4 regions of the Streptomyces sp. NPDC048191 genome follow, and region 1 is predicted to be linked to each of the others. Evidence: riboswitches for the same ligand, from Rfam matches in the RefSeq annotation. Region 1 holds a riboswitch; each other region holds the start of a gene.

Region 1 (4,183 bases):
AGGGCGCAGCCCGACAGCAGCAGCGCCGTCGCGCGCGGACCGAAGCGGCCCACGCGGCCGAGGGCGAAGCAGAAGGCGAGTGCGGCGATGCCGCCGAAGGCGACCCCGTAGACGAGGACTCCGGTGGCGAGGCCGGCGGTGGACTGCAGGGAGCGGGAGACGACTTCCATCTCGTGCTCGTGCGAGTGGGCCTGCTCGAAGCCGATCGCCTTGTCGACGCTCGGCTCACCGAGGACGTACGCCACGACCAGGGCGAGCACGCCTGCCGCGAGGCCGGCGAGCATGCCCCGTACGAGGAGGTTCCGTACGGTTGCGGAGTTCATGGGGGTGCGGCGTCCCTCGCGTCAGTGGCAGGGGAAGCCGAGCAGATGGCGGGCGTCGTGCACCCACTCGTGGACGCCCGTGCCGTTGACCACGGAGGTGGCGCCCTGCTCGGCGCCGACGAAGTAGAGCAGGACCAGCATCAGGACGCCGAAGAAGACCGCCCAGGGAGCGATCGCCTTCAGCGGCAGCTTGGCGGGAACGACGGGGGTGGTGGCTGTCGGCTGGGCGACGGTCTGCGCCATGGCAGGACCTCCTCGGGAGTTCGCGTCCCATCTCGGTGGTGCACAGGACGACGGCCACGGGTCTGACTCACGGCCCCCTGAGGGTCCCGCATACAGTGGCGCGACCGTGCCGGATTCCCACCGGCTTCCGTTTCGCCGTCGTCGATATCGGACCGACCGTACCGCGTGACGCACGCATGGCCAAGACCGCCTCCGCCCGACGTGATCTTCCTCTCCCACCAGGCGGGACGGTACGGGCCAGTGGGTCGGCCGTGGCGCGATTCCGGCGGCCGCCCGGCGGTACGGACGCTCATGCCCCGGTTCCGGCGGGTGGCGAACTGCGCGCGCACCAGGGGGCGTTCACCATGCCGCCTCCGCGGCGGAACCGGGCCCGGCGAGTCCCAGTTCACGGTCGCCGAGCGGGGCGAAGAAGCGTGCCACGTCCGCGTCGGTGACCTCGGCGAGCGTCGCCGGGGACCAACGCGGACACCGGTCCTTGTCGATGATCTGGGCGCGGACGCCCTCCACCAGGTCGGGTGAGCTCAGAGCGGCGCACGAGACGCGGTACTCCTGGTCGAGGACCCGCTCCAGAGACCCGAGGCGCCGTGCGCGGCGGATCGCGGCCAGGGTGACCTTCAGCGCGGTGGGCGACTTGGCGAGCAGGGTCTCGGCCGCCTCCTTGGCGTCGGGGCCGCCGTGGGCGAACAGCCGGTGGACGATCCCCTCCACGGTGTCGGCGGCGTAACAGGGGTCGATCCACTCCCGTCGGGCGGTCAACTCCCCTGGGGACGGCGGCCGTACGTGTCGCGCGAGGGCGTCCGGTACGGGCAGCTCGGCCAGGTCGTCGACGAGGGAGCCGAGGGCTGCGGACGGTACGCAGTGGTCGGCGAGTCCGCACAACAGGGCGTCGGCGGCGCCGATCTGGGCTCCCGTCAGGGCGAGGTGGGTGCCGAGTTCGCCCGGGGCGAGGCCGAGGAGATGGGTGCCGCCCACGTCGGGGACGAAGCCGATACCGGTCTCGGGCATCGCGATCCGCGAGCGTTCGGTGACGATACGGACGCTGGCGTGCGCGGAGACGCCGACCCCGCCGCCCATCACGATGCCGTCCATGACGGCGACGTACGGCTTGGGGTAGCGGGCGATACGGGCGTTGAGGTGGTACTCGTCGCGCCAGAACGCGGCCGAGGCGGTGCCGTCGCCGTCGCGGGCGTCGTCGTGGACGGCGCGGATGTCGCCGCCGGCGCACAGGCCGCGCTCCCCCGCACCGGTGATGACGACGGTCTCCACGGCCGGGTCGTGCTCCCACGCGGTGAGGGCCTCGTCGATGCGGCGCACCATGGCGTGCGTGAGGGCGTTAAGGGCCCGGGGCCGGTTGAGGGTGATGTGGGCGGCCCGGCCTGCGGTGTGGAACAGGACGGGGTCGTCGGTGCCGGTCATCCGGACGCCTCCGTCAGGCCGCGGGCCACGATGAAGCACATGATCTCGTTGGTTCCTTCCAGGACGGGGTGGACAGACGGGTATCGGACGATCCTTCTCGATGGCGTGCCCGCCGTGGTGGCCGCGGCCGCCGGGGGTCAGCGGGGATCCGCCCGGCGCCGAGGTGGAGTGAACGCGTACAGGTCGAGGATGTCCGGGAGCGGAGCCACGCCGGGGCCGCCGGAGCGCACCCAGGTGACGATGTCCTCGGTCGCGTCCGGATCGTTGACGAGCCCGAGCCAGACCGGCCGCGCACCGGCGGCCCGGCCCACCGCGGACGGCTGTACGACGATGACGTTGGCCTGGTCGCACACGTCGAGGCAGTCGGAGACGCGCACCGGTACCTCCGCCCGCAGGCGTGCGGTCTGCGCCGCGTGGTCGACCCCGGTCACCTTGGGGCTGCCGCAGCAGCAGTCCCGGCACACGACGACCCGGCACGGTGCCGCACCGCTGCCCGCCCCGGGCTCGTCCGCCGCCTCTGCCGTCGTCCGCTCGGGCACGCCGCGTCACTCCCCTCCCGGGGAGATCCGCCCCGGTGTCCGTCGAGGAGGCGACCGCGTGAGTCTCCTGGCTCCCGGGTCGTCGCTCGCCCCGCCTTCCCACCCCGGTCGGGGGCGGTGGCCTGCCGGGACTCGCTCACCGGTCACAGTGGCGGGACCGCGCCGGACTCGCACCGGCTTCCTCGGACCGCCGTCGCCCATGTCGACGATCATCATGCCACCACCGGTCGGGGCGTCATGGGGACGGCCACCGCCCGCGCCCGGACCTGCTGTGGCCGAGTGTGCCGGCGATCGGCGTTCCCATTCGCCGGGCGACCCGGTCGAGCGGCTCCGTGCTGCGCTCGGCGCGCGGCACATGGCGATGGCGCCCGCGACGGCCATCACGACGCGGCCGCGAACCCGGCGCCCGGCGGGGATCGGCGCCGTGCGCCGTCAGCGCCTCGGTCCCCAGCCGCTCCCGGCAGAGCGCGGGCCCGGACTGGCGGGGGCGGGGCGTATTCGGGGGACCAGTGCCGGGACATCGGCGCGGTAGGCCTCGTACGAGACGCCGAACCGCTCGGCCATCAGAGCGTCCTCGACGCGGACCCGCCGCAGCAGCCAGGGCACGGCGACCACGAGCACGGCCGTCCAGACACCGAAGCCGCAGGCCAGCATGGCGCCGATGACCAAGCCGAGCAGTCCGGTGTAGATGGGGTGGCGGACCAGCCGGTAGGGCCCGTCCGTGCGCAGCTCATGGTGTTCCTGGACCGTCGGGACGCTGGCCCACATCGTGCCCAGGACCCAGCGGGCCCACAGCAGCAGGCCCGTCGACGCCACGGCGAGCAGGGCGCCCGCCACCGCCAGCTCGGGCTGCCAGTACCGCAGGTGACTCCAGAAGCCACGGGTGTGGTCGAGCAGGACCGAGAACACGTAGGCGCCCGCGACCAGCAGCAGCCGGCGCGGCAGCGTGCGCCGCAGTCCGCGCGCCCAGCCGCGCGCGCCTCTCTCGCTCTTCACGCCGAAGTAGACGGCGCCCGCGATCCAGGCCGCGACGAAGACGACCATGCAGACGACGGTGATCGCTACGAGAGCCGAGTGGAGGGTGCCCATGCCCCAAGGGTGCTCCGCGCAGACAGTGGATCACCACCACCCACGGGTCGATGGAGAGCTCTCCACCTGCCTCCGACCACGGGTGGAGACCCCGCTTCCCCTGGCAGCCCACGGGCCGTGCGGCGCCGCCGGCCGATGGCTGACGGCCGGGGTCAGGGTGGTGGGGCCTGGATGCCCGGGCGGAACTTCGGGACGCGGAGCGTGATCTTCGTGCCCGCCCCGACGCCCGTCTCGATGACCAGGCCGTGGTCGTCGCCGTAGACCTGGCGCAGCCGGCGGTCGACGTTGCTCAGGCCGATGCCGGTGGCGGGGCCGGCCGTGCCGCGCAGGATCGCGCGCAGGCGTTCCGGTTCCATGCCGATGCCGTCGTCCTCGATGACGACCCGGGCCTCGGTGCCCTCGTCCTCGGCGATGATCGTGACGCCGATGCGCTCCACGGACTCCTCCAGGCCGTGTTTGAGGGCGTTCTCGACGAGGGGCTGCAGGCAGAGGAAGGGCAGCGTCACCGGGAGCACCTCGGGGGCGATGCGCAGGGTGACGCGGAGACGGCGGCCGAAGCGGGCGCGGGCGAGT
Region 2 (4,183 bases), on a different contig from region 1:
CCTTGACGTGCAGGGCCTCTCGTTCGGGGAGGCCCGTCTCGAAGCCCGCGCCCTCCACGGGGTAGGCGCCGCCGTAGGTGCGGCGGAGCAGGCCCCTGCGTTCCAGGACGCTGAGGTCACGACGGATGGTCTCCGGCGCGACAGCCAGATCGACGGCCGTGGTGGTGACCTCGACACGCCCCTGGTGACGGGCGAGCGCGAGAATCCGGCTCTGACGCTCCTCGGCGTTCATCGCTCACCTCGCCTTCCATACCCGGTCCGGGCACGGCGCGCCCGGTCTTGCCGCACATTTATACCAATCGCCTTTTGCAGCAAACCCGCCCACAATGGGCCTGAAACCGCCCGATGATGCCTGGAGTGATTGAGTGAATCCCCAGGTCAGGGCGCCCGCAGTGAGTTTTGCCCGTTTGCCGGTGCCCGTGTGGGCCGCCTGCAGTGCCCGGTTCGGGCGGACGGCGAAGTGCGGCTGCCAATGATCACGGGCCCGGCAAGAGGTCCGCGAACCGCGAGGGCCCGCTCCGCACGACGTGTCCGCGGAGCGGGCCGGTGTTGGCGCCGCGTGTTCATCAGGCGCATATCGGCGAGTTGGAGACGGTGTCGGGTGGGCTCGTCCGAGGCGGGTGTTCCCAGTCCTGGGGACTGCGGAGGGGGAGAGCGGCCGGTGGCGTACGTACCGCTGCCGTCGGCCCGGGTCTGCAACGTGAGTCGACGGCGAACGCAGCACGTGCCCGGCAGCAGGGCACCGGCCGGCCAGGGCAGACTTCGGCGCGCAGGAGGCGGCGCCAAGCAGGGCCCGTACCCGCTGGGGCACCTCCCCGCCGGTGACAGCGGGGGCGGCGCGGCCGCCCCCCGGCGACGGCCGCCCGGTCGCCTGCCTGCGTGGCGGCCTCCTCATCCGGCCGGCGCTCCAGGACGAAGGCACCTGCTCCTGGGCAGCCGGCGCCGACTCCTGGCCGAGCCGTCGGGTGCTCCTCGGTCAGCCGGCGTCAGCGGTCCGGGCGTTCCAGCGGTCCTCGACCTTGGCGAGGCGCCAGTACGCGATGGCCATGGCCCAGACCACCACGAACAGGCCGACGATGACGTAGCCGACGTTGTCCAGGTTCAGGTCCGCGATCCAGCCGGTGACACCGTCGTCCAGGCCGAGCTTGTCGTGCAGCACGCCGACCAGCTCGATGGTGCCGACGAAGAAGGCCACCACGATCGACAGGCCGGTGATGGTGAGGTTGTAGAAGACCTTGCGGACGGGGTTGGAGAAGGCCCACTGGTAGGCGAAGTTCATGAAGGTGCCGTCGAGGGTGTCGAACAGGCTCATGCCGGCGGCGAAGAGCAGCGGCAGGCACACCACCGCGTACCAGGGCAGTCCGGCGGCGGCGCCGTTGCCGGCCAGGGCGAGGAGCAGCACCTCGGTGGTGGTGTCGAAGCCGATGCCGAAGAGGAAGCCGAGCGGGAACATCTGGCCGGGCCGGCGAATGGACTTGGTGAGCCGGCCGAGGAGACGGTTCATGAAGCCGCGCGACTCGAGGTGGGCCTGCAGCTCGGCCTCGTCGTAGCGGCCGACGCGCATCGCCCTGAAGACGCGCATGATTCCGAACAGCGCGACCAGATTGAGGGCGGCGATGAGATACAGGAAACTTCCGGAGACCGTGGTGCCCACGGTACCGAGGACTTGGTGGGTTCGCGAGCCGTCGTTCATCAGCGTGCCCGCGAGCTTGGCGCCGCCGGCGACCAGCACGGCCATGACGACCACCACGCTGGAGTGCCCGAGCGCGAACCAGAAGCCCACCGACACCGGACGCTGACCGTCGGCCATCAGCTTGCGGGTGGTGTTGTCGATCGCGGCGATGTGGTCGGCGTCGAACGCGTGCCGCATACCAAGGGTGTAGGCCGTGATGCCCAGCCCCACTCCGAACGCCTTGGAGCCGACCTCGTAGTGGTGCGGGACCACGAGCAGGAAGAGGATCCCGAAAGCCACGACGTGCAGAGCGACGATCACGCCCAGGAGGCCGGCCGTGCGGAGGGTGTCCTCACGGCGCCAGCGGAAGGAAGGGGCGTCGGTTTCGGGCACGCCTCGGGACACGGTCATACAGTCACGCTCCAGCACCTCGTGGATCAGTCTCGTGCTGTCGTGGCCGGTCTCCTGGCTGACGGGTCATCGTGCCCGCCCCTGCCTTCCCAGCCGTGAGGCCAGTGGCAATGCATGGGTGGGAACTCCCCGATCACAGTGGCGAGGGCCGCTCCGGACTGAGCCTTTGAGGGGCTGTCACCGGTCTTCCCGAACACCACGACCCGCCCACCCTAGAAGGCTGAAGACGGAGGCTGCAAGATTGCACAACTGATCAGGTGTCCGGCTGGAGCGCCGGCGACTGCGATGATGAGGGCATGCATCTCGTCCCCGCGGAACGTGCCGGGCAGCGGATCATCGACGACCATCGGGTCTGCGATGCCATCGCCGCTGTCGGCGCGCCCGAACGCGTGCGCGCTTGGGCCGACCGCTTCTCTCTGCTCTCCGATCCCGGGCGCCTGTCCCTGCTGCTGGCTCTCCATGAGGCGGGCGCCATCGCCGTCTCCGACCTGGCCGTCGCCACCGGCATGCGGGACACGGCCGTGTCCCAGGCCCTGCGCCTGTTGCGGACCGCCGGCATCGTCCAGGGCGAGAAGGATGGCCGAATCGTGCGCTACCGGCTCATCGACGGCCCGATCTCAGCTTTGCTGGAACACTGCGCGTCACGCGATACGAACGTCGGCAGCACGCCGTCAGGAGGAGCGAGTAGCACGGGAGGACAGTGAGGACCCGTAGCTGCGCGCAGTCGCGGCGAGCCGTCCGCAGGACCAACCGCGGCGGTTGCACACGAAGTCGGCCGAGCCCACGATCGGGCGCCGGCGCCAACTCGGCCGCCCCAGAGGCCGCTGTCCCAGGGGCTTGCAGCACACCGCTGCCCGGACCTGGAACAGGCGCTACGCCCTACAGGTCCGGGCAGGGTCCCGCGATGGGGTCAGCTGCCGTCTCCGGTGTCCGAGCCTCCGGTGTCCGAGCCTCCTGTGTCTGAGCCTCCGGTGTCCGAGCCCCCGGTGTCGGTTCCTCCGTTGTCCGTTGCGGCGGGTGCTCCGGTGTCCGTGCCTCCGTTGTCGGTTGCGGTGGGGGCCCCGGTGTCCGTCGCGGTGGGGGCTCCGTTGTCCGTTGCGGTGGGAGTTCCGTTGTCCGTTGCGGTGGGGGTTCCGGTCTCCGTCGCGGTGGGGGACCCGGTCTCCGTCGCGGTGGGCGAACCGGTCTCCGTCGCGGTGGGCGAACCGGTCTCCGTCGCGGTGGGCGAACCGGTCTCCGTCGCGGTGGGGCTCGGCTGTTGCGGCGTGGGGCCGGTCTCGGGCGGACTCGTGGCCGGCGCCGGTGATGTCTCGGTCGGACGGGGCAGTGACGGTACGACGATGATGGCCGGCGGGTTCTTCGGTATGGGAACCCGCACGAGGACGATCACGATGACGTCACGGCCGTTGTGGCGTGCGTGTCGCTTCTTGACCTCGTAGCAATGGATCGCCTTCGGTTCCTTGTGCGTCCGGTAGCACTTGATGACCTTGGCGCTGGGCGCGCGATCGGGTGCCTTCGTCGCCGCACCGGCGTCTGTTTCCGCCATGGCCCAGGCGCCCGCCACCAGGCAGGAGGTGGCCGTCACTGCGACACCGATTTTCCTGAGTTTGTTGTCCATTTTTCAAACTCCCGTTCGTGTTGGCTGCGGGGACACACGTGAGCGTCACTTCCGGTCCTCGGGAGATCCAGCGGCAACAAACCCAGCCAGGACGAGGACTCTTTTCCTGCGGACTCCGCGGTCGTCATCCCCCCAAGCGGGTGGTGTCACGGAATTCGGTTCCGGGTTTTGATTTCGAGGGTGGCGTCCAGCTTGCGGCCGTTGGCGCACTTCCCGCCCAGGGCATAGGAGGCCGGCGGGACGGAGTTCGGGATCCGCAGTGTGCCCTGGACGTCCTCCGGGTGGGTCTGGCCCCGGGACGTCAGACGCACCGTCCCGGCGTCGAGCACCTGGGCATAGACGATGGCCGAGCTGTTGCTGCCGCATTCCGAGCTGTTGAGGTTGACCGTACTGCCCGGATAGGCGGGGTTCGGTGTGACCTCCAGGAGGCCGAAGTCTCCTGCGTACGCGGTGGTGTTCGGGATGGCCAGTAGTGCCGTAGC
Region 3 (4,183 bases), on a different contig from region 1:
CTCGTCCTCGATGCGCTCGCCGAGGATCTGGAAGCCACCGCAGATGCCGAGGACCGGGCGTCCTTCGGCGGCCCTGCGCACGAGGGCGTCCGCGAGCCCGCGCTCGCGCAGCCACCGCAGCGCCCGTACGGTCCCGCGTGTCCCCGGAACCACCACCAGGTCCGCGTCCGCCAGTTCCTCCGGCCGGTCCACGAACCGCACCACGACCCCCGGTTCGGCGGCCAGCGCGTCCACGTCCGTGAAGTTGGACATCAGGGGGATCGCGCACACGGCGACCCGCAGCACGTCCTCGCCGGCCGGCGGACTCACGGTCGACTCGCGGACCGTGCCGCGCAGCGAGTCCCTCTCCCACGCTCGGCTTCGCTCGCGCGGGGGGACCCCCATCCCGTCCTCCTCGTCGATGCCGAGCCCGTGCCGGAAGGGCAGCACGCCGTAGGTGGGCCGGCCGGTCAGGCCCTGGAGCATGTCCAACCCGGGCTCCAGCAGGCTGACATCGCCGCGGAACTTGTTCACCAGGAACCCGGCGACCAGTTCCTGGTCCTCGGGCGAGAGCAGGGCGACGGTGCCGAAGAAGGAGGCGAAGACGCCGCCGCGGTCGATGTCCCCGACCACCAGCACGGGCAGCCGCGCACGGCGCGCGATCCCCATGTTCACGATGTCGGTCCGCCGCAGATTGATCTCCGCGGGCGAGCCGGCCCCCTCACAGATCACCGCGTCATACGTGCCCCGCAACTCGGCCAGACAGTCCAGCACCGTGCCGAGGAGCTTCTGCTGCCGTCCCCCGTGGTACCCGCGCGCGCTCAGCTCGCCCACCGGCCTGCCCAGCAGCACCACCTGACTGCTCTGCTCGCCGCCCGGCTTGAGCAGCACCGGGTTCATCAGCGCGGTCGGCTCGATCCGGCAGGCCTGGGCCTGCATGGCCTGCGCCCGCCCGATCTCCGCGCCTTCGCGGGTCACGAACGAATTGAGCGACATGTTCTGCGCCTTGAACGGCGCGACCTTCACGCCCTGGCGCACCAGCCACCGGCAGATCCCGGCCGTCACGACGCTCTTGCCGGCGTCGGAGGTGGTGCCGGCGACGAGGAGACCCCCGCTCACTTCCCACGTCCCTTCACGAGTCGGCGCGCGGCGAGGGTGACGCCGAGCGCGAGCAGGCCGACGCGGCGGGAGAGCCGTACGGCCCGGGCGATGTCGGTGACCTGAACGGCGCGGCCCGCCTCCCCGTTGAGCACGGGGCGGTGCTCGACCCGGCCGCCGTACGACAGCGTGCCGCCCAGCCGCACCCCCAGCGCCCCCGCGAACGACGCTTCGACGGGGCCCGCGTTGGGGCTCGGGTGCCTGCGGGCGTCGGCCCGCCAGGCACGCAGGGCACCGCGCGGGTCGGGTCCGGCAGCCGCGGCGAGCACGGCGGTCAGCCGGGCCCCCGGCCAGCCGGCCACGTCGTCGAGCCGGGCGGAGGCCCAGCCGTAGCGCACGTAGCGGGGCGATTTGTGACCCACCATCGCGTCCAGGGTGTTGACCGCGCGGAAGCCGACCAGCCCCGGCACCCCGGCCACCGCGCCCCACACCAGCGCGCCCACGACGGCGTCGGAGGTGTTCTCGGCGACCGACTCGACCACGGCCCGGGCGATCCCGTCCGCGTCCAGGGCCTGCGGGTCCCGGCCGCACAGATGCGGCAGCCGCGCCCGCGCCGCCGCGACGTCCCCGGCCTGCAGCGCACGCCCGACCGCACGCGCCTCGCGGGCGAGCGACGTACCGCCGACGACCGCCCAGGTGGCGGCGGCGGTCAGCGCGGCGGAGGCGGTGGGGGAGGGGCGTACGGCGCGCGCGGCCAGGGTGCCGAGTGCGACGGCGCCACCGGCGCACACCACCGTGTGCAGGGCGCCCCAGCCGCGGTGGTCGCGCCACAACGCGCGGTCCACGGCGGCGGCCGCACGCCCGAACGCGGCGACCGGATGCCCGCGGCGGGGATCGCCGAGGAGCAGGTCGCCGAGAAGGCCGGCGGCGGCGCCGTACGCATAAGTGCGAGCGGCACCCATCGGCTCAGCCGGCCGTGAGTACAGCAGCGGGCCTGGTAGGGGTCCTTCGGCAGCCGGGCATGGCGATCGGTGTCCTCACTCAGGGTGTCCGCGCCCTGGTTCGACGAGATTCGGCGGTGAGAGTTCCTGGCTCCCGGGGGTTCTTCCCCGGTGACAGTGGCGGGACCGCGCCGGATTCACACCGGCTTCCTCTCCTGTCGCCGTACATGGCCTGGGCAGTCCACCATGCACCCGGAACGGCCGTCAACTTGCCGTTGACCTGCGGGGGGAGAGTGTGCCGATCCCCACATCGTGGGGGACGTCCGTGACGTCAGGGCACGCCTGAAGGCTCCCCTCCGTCACGCGTGGAGGGGAGCCTTCGCGGTGCCTGCTGTCCGGTGCTCCGTCAGGCCTTGGCGACGATCAGGTAGATGCCGTACGCCACCGCCGCCGCGCACGCGGCGAAGCAGACGTAGGCGCCGGTCACGGCGAGTGCCGCGGAGTTGCCCTGGGCCGCCGCCTTCTCGCGCCGGGCCAGTCCGTTGACGCCCAGGGTGAACAGGGTCACCAGGGCCACGGTGAACACGAGGCTGACGCCGAAGACGGAGCCGATGGCCGACCAGTCGATCTTCATGGGGATGCTTCCTTGGGAACCGGAGGTGGCCGGGGTCAGACGGTGGCGGCCGGCGGGACGGCCTCGGGCGCGGATTCGGGGACGGCCGGGGAGGCGATCGTGGCCGTCAGGTCCTCCGTGATCGGACCGGCGGGGGGCGGGGTCACCGCGGCGATGGCGGTGGTGACCACGCCGGCCGGCTCCGCGGGGCCGTCGACGACGTTGGTGTGGTCGACGACCTCACGGCGGGAGATCTTCCAGATCGTGGCGCTCGCGGCGACGAGGAAGACGGCGACCACGGCGGTGCCCCAGTCCCCGAGTTCCGTGACGGACTCGGCGCCCGCGCCGACCAGCGCGGCGGCCGGGAGGGTGAGCACCCAGGCGACGGCCATCCGGGTCGCGGTGGACCAGCGGACCACCCCGCCCTTGCGGCCGACGCCGGCGCCCATCACCGAGCCGGAGACGACGTGCGTGGTGGACAGGGAGAAGCCCAGGTGGGAGGAGGCGAGGATGGCGGTCGCGGCGCTGGTCTGGGCGGCGAAGCCCTGGCGCGGCTCCAGCTCGGTCAGGCCCTTGCCCATGGTGCGGATGATGCGCCAGCCGCCGATGTAGGTGCCGAGCGCGATGGCCAGGCCGGCGGAGAGGATCACCCAGGTGGGAGGGTTCGAGCCCGGCGCGATGGCGCCGCCCGCGATCAGCGCGAGGGTGATGACGCCCATCGTCTTCTGGGCGTCGTTGGTGCCGTGGGCGAGGGAGACCAGGCCGGCGGAGGCGATCTGGCCGGCGCGGTAGCCCTTGCGGGTGGCCTCGCCCTCGGCCTTGCCGCCGATGCCGTAGGAGAACCGGGTGGCCAGCAGCGAGGCGAGGCCCGCCACCACCGGCGCGGCGATCGCCGGGAGGATGACCTTGGTGACCAGTACGTCACCGTGCACGGCGCCGAAACCGGCGGAGGCGACGGCGGCGCCGATCAGGCCGCCCATCAGGGCGTGCGAGGAACTGGACGGCAGGCCCACCAGCCAGGTCAGCAGGTTCCAGAGGATCGCGCCGACCAGGGCGGCGAAGATGACCTCGGGACGGATGCCGGTCTCGTCGACGAGACCCTTGGAGATCGTGTTCGCGACCTCGACGGAGAGGAACGCGCCCACCAGATTGAGGCCGGCGGACATGGCCACCGCGATCTTGGGCTTCAGGGCGCCGGTGGAGATGGTGGTGGCCATCGCGTTGGCGGTGTCGTGGAAACCGTTCGTGAAATCGAACGCGAGAGCGGTTACGACCACTATCGCGAGGATCAGCGAGAAGCTTTCCATTTACCCAGGCAATCGTTCGAGCGTCATTGGCTGGTCGAACGTAGGCAACCTGGGTGAACGGAAGATGAACTGAGTCGGACCTCGGGGTGTCATTAGGGAGGGGGTGGGGTTCCGCTTCGCTCCGCCACCCCAGGCGCCCCTTGGCTACCGGCCCCGCGCGAAGACCCTCAGCCGGCTCACGGACCCGTCGAAGAGATTCTGGTCACCCGGGAAGCGGCCCTTGGTGCCGTACTGCCAGAAGGTCC
Region 4 (4,183 bases), on a different contig from region 1:
CCAGGGGCCTGTCGCTGGCGGTGGCGCTGACCGGCATCCTGGCGACGATGCCCTACATCGCGCTCCAGCTGGTCGGCATCCAGGCGGTGCTGGACGTGATGGGCGTCGGCGGCGGCGACAACACCAACTGGTTCGTGAAGGACCTGCCGCTGCTGATCGCCTTCGGCGTGCTGGCGGCCTACACCTACTCCTCCGGGCTGCGGGCCCCCGCCCTGATCGCCTTCGTCAAGGACGCGCTGATCTACATCGTCATCGCGGTGGCGATCATCTACATCCCGATCAAGCTGGGCGGCTTCGACGACGTCTTCGCCAAGGCGGGCCACGCGTTCAGCCAGGTCAACCCGGCGACGGGCAAGCCGCGCGGCGCGCTCGTGCCGCCCGAGGCGGGCCAGTGGACGTACGCCACCCTGGCCCTGGGCTCCGCGCTGGCGCTCTTCATGTACCCGCACTCGATCACCGCGACGCTCTCCTCCAAGAGCCGTGAGGTGATCCGCCGCAACACCACGATCCTGCCGCTGTACTCCCTGATGCTGGGGCTGCTGGCCCTGCTGGGCTTCATGGCGATCGCGGCCGGGGTCAAGGTCACCAACGGGCAGCTGGCGATCCCGCAGCTGTTCGAGGACATGTTCCCGGACTGGTTCGCGGGCGTGGCCTTCGCGGCGATCGGCATCGGCGCGCTGGTGCCGGCGGCGATCATGTCGATCGCGGCGGCGAACCTCTTCACCCGCAACATCTACCGGGACTTCATCAAGCCGGACGCCACACCGAAGCAGGAGGCCCAGGTCTCCAAGATCGTCTCGCTGCTGGTGAAGGTCGGCGCGCTGGTCTTCGTCCTCACCATGGACAAGACGGTCGCCATCAACTTCCAGCTGCTGGGCGGCATCTGGATCCTGCAGACCTTCCCGGCGCTGGTCGGCGGCCTGTTCACCCGCTGGTTCCACCGCTGGGCCCTGCTCGCGGGCTGGGCGGTCGGCATGGTGTACGGCACGTTCGCCGCGTACGGCGTCGCCTCCCCGACCCAGAAGCACTTCGGCGGCTCGGCGAAGGAGATCCCGGGCATCGGCGAGATCGGCTACATCGGCCTCACGGCGTTCGTGCTGAACGTCGTGGTCACCGTGGTCCTGACCTTCGTCCTGAAGGCGCTGAAGGCCCCCGAGGGCCTCGACGAGACCAGGCCGGACGACTACACGGCGGACGCGGGCGACCCGGGGGTCCAGGTGGAGCTTCCGCCTGCGACGGCCGGCGCCGGTCACTAGGCAGCCGTCGTACGACGGGCCGCCGGGGAAAATCCGGCGGCCCGTCGTCGTACCCCTCCGGCAGACTCGGTGCCATGGACATCGTGATCCGGCCCGCGCACCCCGGCCAGTACGAAACCCTCGGTGAGATCACCGCCCAGGCCTACCTCCAGGACGGCCTCCTGGACTTCGGCGAGAGCGACCGGTACCTCGGCGAGCTGCGAGACGTGGCCAAGAGAGCCGCCGCGGCCGACGTGCTCGTGGCCATGCGGAACGACACCCTCCTCGGCGGCGTCACCTTCGTCCCGTCCCCCGGCCCCATGGCCGACATCGCCCGCCCCCGTGAGGCCGAGATCCGCATGCTGGCCGTGGCCGGCGCCGCGCGCGGCCAGGGCGCCGGTGAGGCCCTCGTGCGGGCCTGCGTCGACCGGGCGCGAGCCACCGAGGGCTGCCGGGCCGTCGTCCTGTCCACCCAGCGCACGATGCACGCCGCCCACCGCATCTACGAACGGCTGGGTTTCGTTCGCACACCCGAGCGGGACTGGAATCCGCTGCCCGAGCTGGACCACATCACTCTGCTCACCTACGAGTTGACACTCTGACACCGCCACGACACAACATCTGGGGGTGACACGACAGCCCGGCACTAGATGTATGCTCGACCTCGCTGTCGCCGCAGGGGAATCCGGTGCGAATCCGGAACTGTCCCGCAACGGTGTACTTGCGCGTGTTCGCGCGCCTGTGTCAGTCCGAGGACCTGCCGGCAGCACGCGCCCGGCCGTCCGGCCCGGGTGCCTTCCGACGTCCGGGCCTCGTGGGGTGGGCCGGTGGACGCGACGCCGTGTGCGCTCGTGGCTGCCCCCTGCCCTCCGCAAGGCCCCCGTGCCGAGCGAGGGAGAGCCCCACGTGACCATCGCGCCAGCAGATCCGGCTTCAGCCAGCGGCCTGGAGACCGACGGTCCCGGTGCCGCGCTGCTGCGGACCCTGACCGAGCTGACCGCCGACCTCCCCGACGCCGACCCCGGCCGGGTCGCCGCCGCCGCGCTGCGCGGCCGGTCCGCTCGGGCCGACGAGGCGGAGTTGCGCGAGCTGGCCACGGAGGCCGCCGCCGGACTCATCTCCGACGACCCCGCCTACTCCCGGCTCGCCGCCCGGCTGCTGACCGTCTCCATCCGCGCCGAGGCCGCCTCGCAGGGCGTGACGTCCTTCACCGAGTCCGTGGCCGTCGGGCACCGCGAGGGGCTCATCGCGGACCGGACCGCCGAGTTCGCGCGGCTGCACGCCGAGCGGCTCGACGCGCTGATCGACCGGCGGGCCGACGACCGCTTCGGCTACTTCGGCCTGCGCACCCTGCACAGCCGCTACCTGCTGCGGCACCCCATCACCCGCAGGGTCATCGAGACGCCCCAGCACTTCATGCTGCGCGTGGCGAGCGGCCTGGCCGAGGACGACACGACCAGGTCGGCCGACGAAGTCGCCGCGCTCTACGGGCTGATGAGCCGCCTGGACTACCTCCCCTCCTCCCCCACCCTCTTCAACTCCGGCACGCGGCACCCCCAGATGTCGTCCTGCTACCTCCTCGACTCCCCGCTGGACGAGCTGGACTCCATCTACGACCGCTACCACCAGGTCGCCCGGCTCTCCAAGCACGCCGGTGGCATCGGTCTGTCGTACTCCCGCATCCGCAGCCGCGGTTCGCTGATCCGGGGCACGAACGGGCACTCCAACGGCATCGTCCCGTTCCTGAAGACCCTGGACGCCTCGGTGGCGGCCGTGAACCAGGGCGGCCGGCGCAAGGGTGCCGCGGCCGTCTACCTGGAGACCTGGCACTCCGACGTCGAGGAGTTCCTGGAGCTGCGGGACAACACCGGTGAGGACGCCCGCCGCACGCACAACCTGAACCTCGCGCACTGGGTCCCGGACGAGTTCATGCGCCGGGTCAACGCCGACGAGCAGTGGTCGCTGTTCTCCCCGGCGGACGTGCCGGAACTGGTGGACCTGTGGGGCGCGGAGTTCGACGCCGCCTACCGCAAGGCCGAGGCGGCGGGTCTGGCGAGGAAGTCCATGCCGGCCCGTGAGCTGTACGGCCGGATGATGCGCACCCTCGCGCAGACCGGCAACGGCTGGATGACCTTCAAGGACGCCGCCAACCGCACCGCCAACCAGACGGCCCTGCCGGGCCACGTGGTCCACTCCTCCAACCTCTGCACGGAGATCCTGGAGGTCACGGACGACGGGGAGACGGCGGTCTGCAACCTCGGTTCGGTGAACCTCGGTGCCTTCGTGGCCGACGGGGACATCGACTGGCAGCGGCTGGACGAGACCGTCCGCACCGCCGTCACCTTCCTCGACCGTGTCGTGGACATCAACTTCTACCCGACCGAGCAGGCGGGACGGTCGAACGCCAAGTGGCGTCCCGTCGGCCTCGGCGCGATGGGTCTTCAGGACGTCTTCTTCAAGCTGCGTCTGCCCTTCGACTCGCCGGAGGCGGAGGCCCTGTCCACGCGGATCGCCGAGCGGATCATGCTCGCCGCGTACGAGGCCTCCGCCGACCTCGCCGAGCGCAACGGCCCGCTGCCGGCCTGGGAGAAGACCCGTACGGCCCAGGGTGTGCTGCACCCCGACCACTACGGCGTCGAGCCGGCCTGGCCGGAGCGCTGGGCCGCCCTGCGGTCGCGCATCGCGTCCGTCGGCATGCGCAACTCGCTGCTGCTCGCGATCGCCCCGACGGCCACCATCGCCTCCATCGCGGGCGTGTACGAGTGCATCGAGCCGCAGGTCTCCAACCTGTTCAAGCGCGAGACGCTCTCCGGCGAGTTCCTGCAGGTCAACTCCTACCTGGTGCAGGACCTGAAGAACCTCGGCGTGTGGGACGCGCGGACCCGGGAGGCGCTGCGCGAGTCCAACGGCTCGGTGCAGGACTTCGCCTGGATCCCGGCCGACGTACG

The links. A riboswitch is a leader RNA that binds a small molecule or an ion and turns the genes downstream of it on or off. The one in region 1 is predicted to bind cobalamin.
Region 2: another riboswitch for cobalamin. It lies ahead of AB0D93_RS39620 (HoxN/HupN/NixA family nickel/cobalt transporter); the one in region 1 lies ahead of AB0D93_RS30340 ((2Fe-2S) ferredoxin domain-containing protein).
Region 3: another riboswitch for cobalamin. It lies ahead of AB0D93_RS03290 (cobalamin biosynthesis protein); the one in region 1 lies ahead of AB0D93_RS30340 ((2Fe-2S) ferredoxin domain-containing protein).
Region 4: another riboswitch for cobalamin. It lies ahead of AB0D93_RS14625 (ribonucleoside-diphosphate reductase subunit alpha); the one in region 1 lies ahead of AB0D93_RS30340 ((2Fe-2S) ferredoxin domain-containing protein).

What each region holds. Positions count from the first base shown of each region.
Region 1 covers NZ_JBEZMO010000023.1:104,720-108,902, reverse strand. The annotation lists gene AB0D93_RS30360 (CbtA family protein) at 1-323, opposite strand, end outside; gene AB0D93_RS30355 (CbtB-domain containing protein) at 345-566, opposite strand; cobalamin riboswitch at 601-738, opposite strand; gene AB0D93_RS30350 (enoyl-CoA hydratase/isomerase family protein) at 906-1,982, opposite strand; partial or broken gene AB0D93_RS30345 (acyl-CoA dehydrogenase) at 1,979-2,114, opposite strand; gene AB0D93_RS30340 ((2Fe-2S) ferredoxin domain-containing protein) at 2,120-2,521, opposite strand; cobalamin riboswitch at 2,582-2,705, opposite strand; gene AB0D93_RS30335 (isoprenylcysteine carboxylmethyltransferase family protein) at 2,954-3,610, opposite strand; gene AB0D93_RS30330 (histidine kinase) at 3,763-4,183, opposite strand, start outside.
Region 2 covers NZ_JBEZMO010000049.1:22,874-27,056, reverse strand. The annotation lists gene AB0D93_RS39625 (DeoR/GlpR family DNA-binding transcription regulator) at 1-232, opposite strand, end outside; gene AB0D93_RS39620 (HoxN/HupN/NixA family nickel/cobalt transporter) at 977-2,083, opposite strand; cobalamin riboswitch at 2,110-2,299, opposite strand; gene AB0D93_RS39615 (metalloregulator ArsR/SmtB family transcription factor) at 2,380-2,787, shown strand; gene AB0D93_RS39610 (hypothetical protein) at 2,994-3,701, opposite strand; gene AB0D93_RS39605 (hypothetical protein) at 3,848-4,183, opposite strand, start outside.
Region 3 covers NZ_JBEZMO010000002.1:60,361-64,543, reverse strand. The annotation lists gene AB0D93_RS03295 (cobyric acid synthase) at 1-1,098, opposite strand, end outside; gene AB0D93_RS03290 (cobalamin biosynthesis protein) at 1,095-2,039, opposite strand; cobalamin riboswitch at 2,137-2,279, opposite strand; gene AB0D93_RS03285 (hypothetical protein) at 2,425-2,652, opposite strand; gene AB0D93_RS03280 (inorganic phosphate transporter) at 2,688-3,938, opposite strand; gene AB0D93_RS03275 (lysozyme) at 4,083-4,183, opposite strand, start outside.
Region 4 covers NZ_JBEZMO010000007.1:169,724-173,906, reverse strand. The annotation lists gene mctP (monocarboxylate uptake permease MctP) at 1-1,256, shown strand, start outside; gene AB0D93_RS14630 (GNAT family N-acetyltransferase) at 1,331-1,837, shown strand; cobalamin riboswitch at 1,873-2,015, shown strand; gene AB0D93_RS14625 (ribonucleoside-diphosphate reductase subunit alpha) at 2,142-4,183, shown strand, end outside.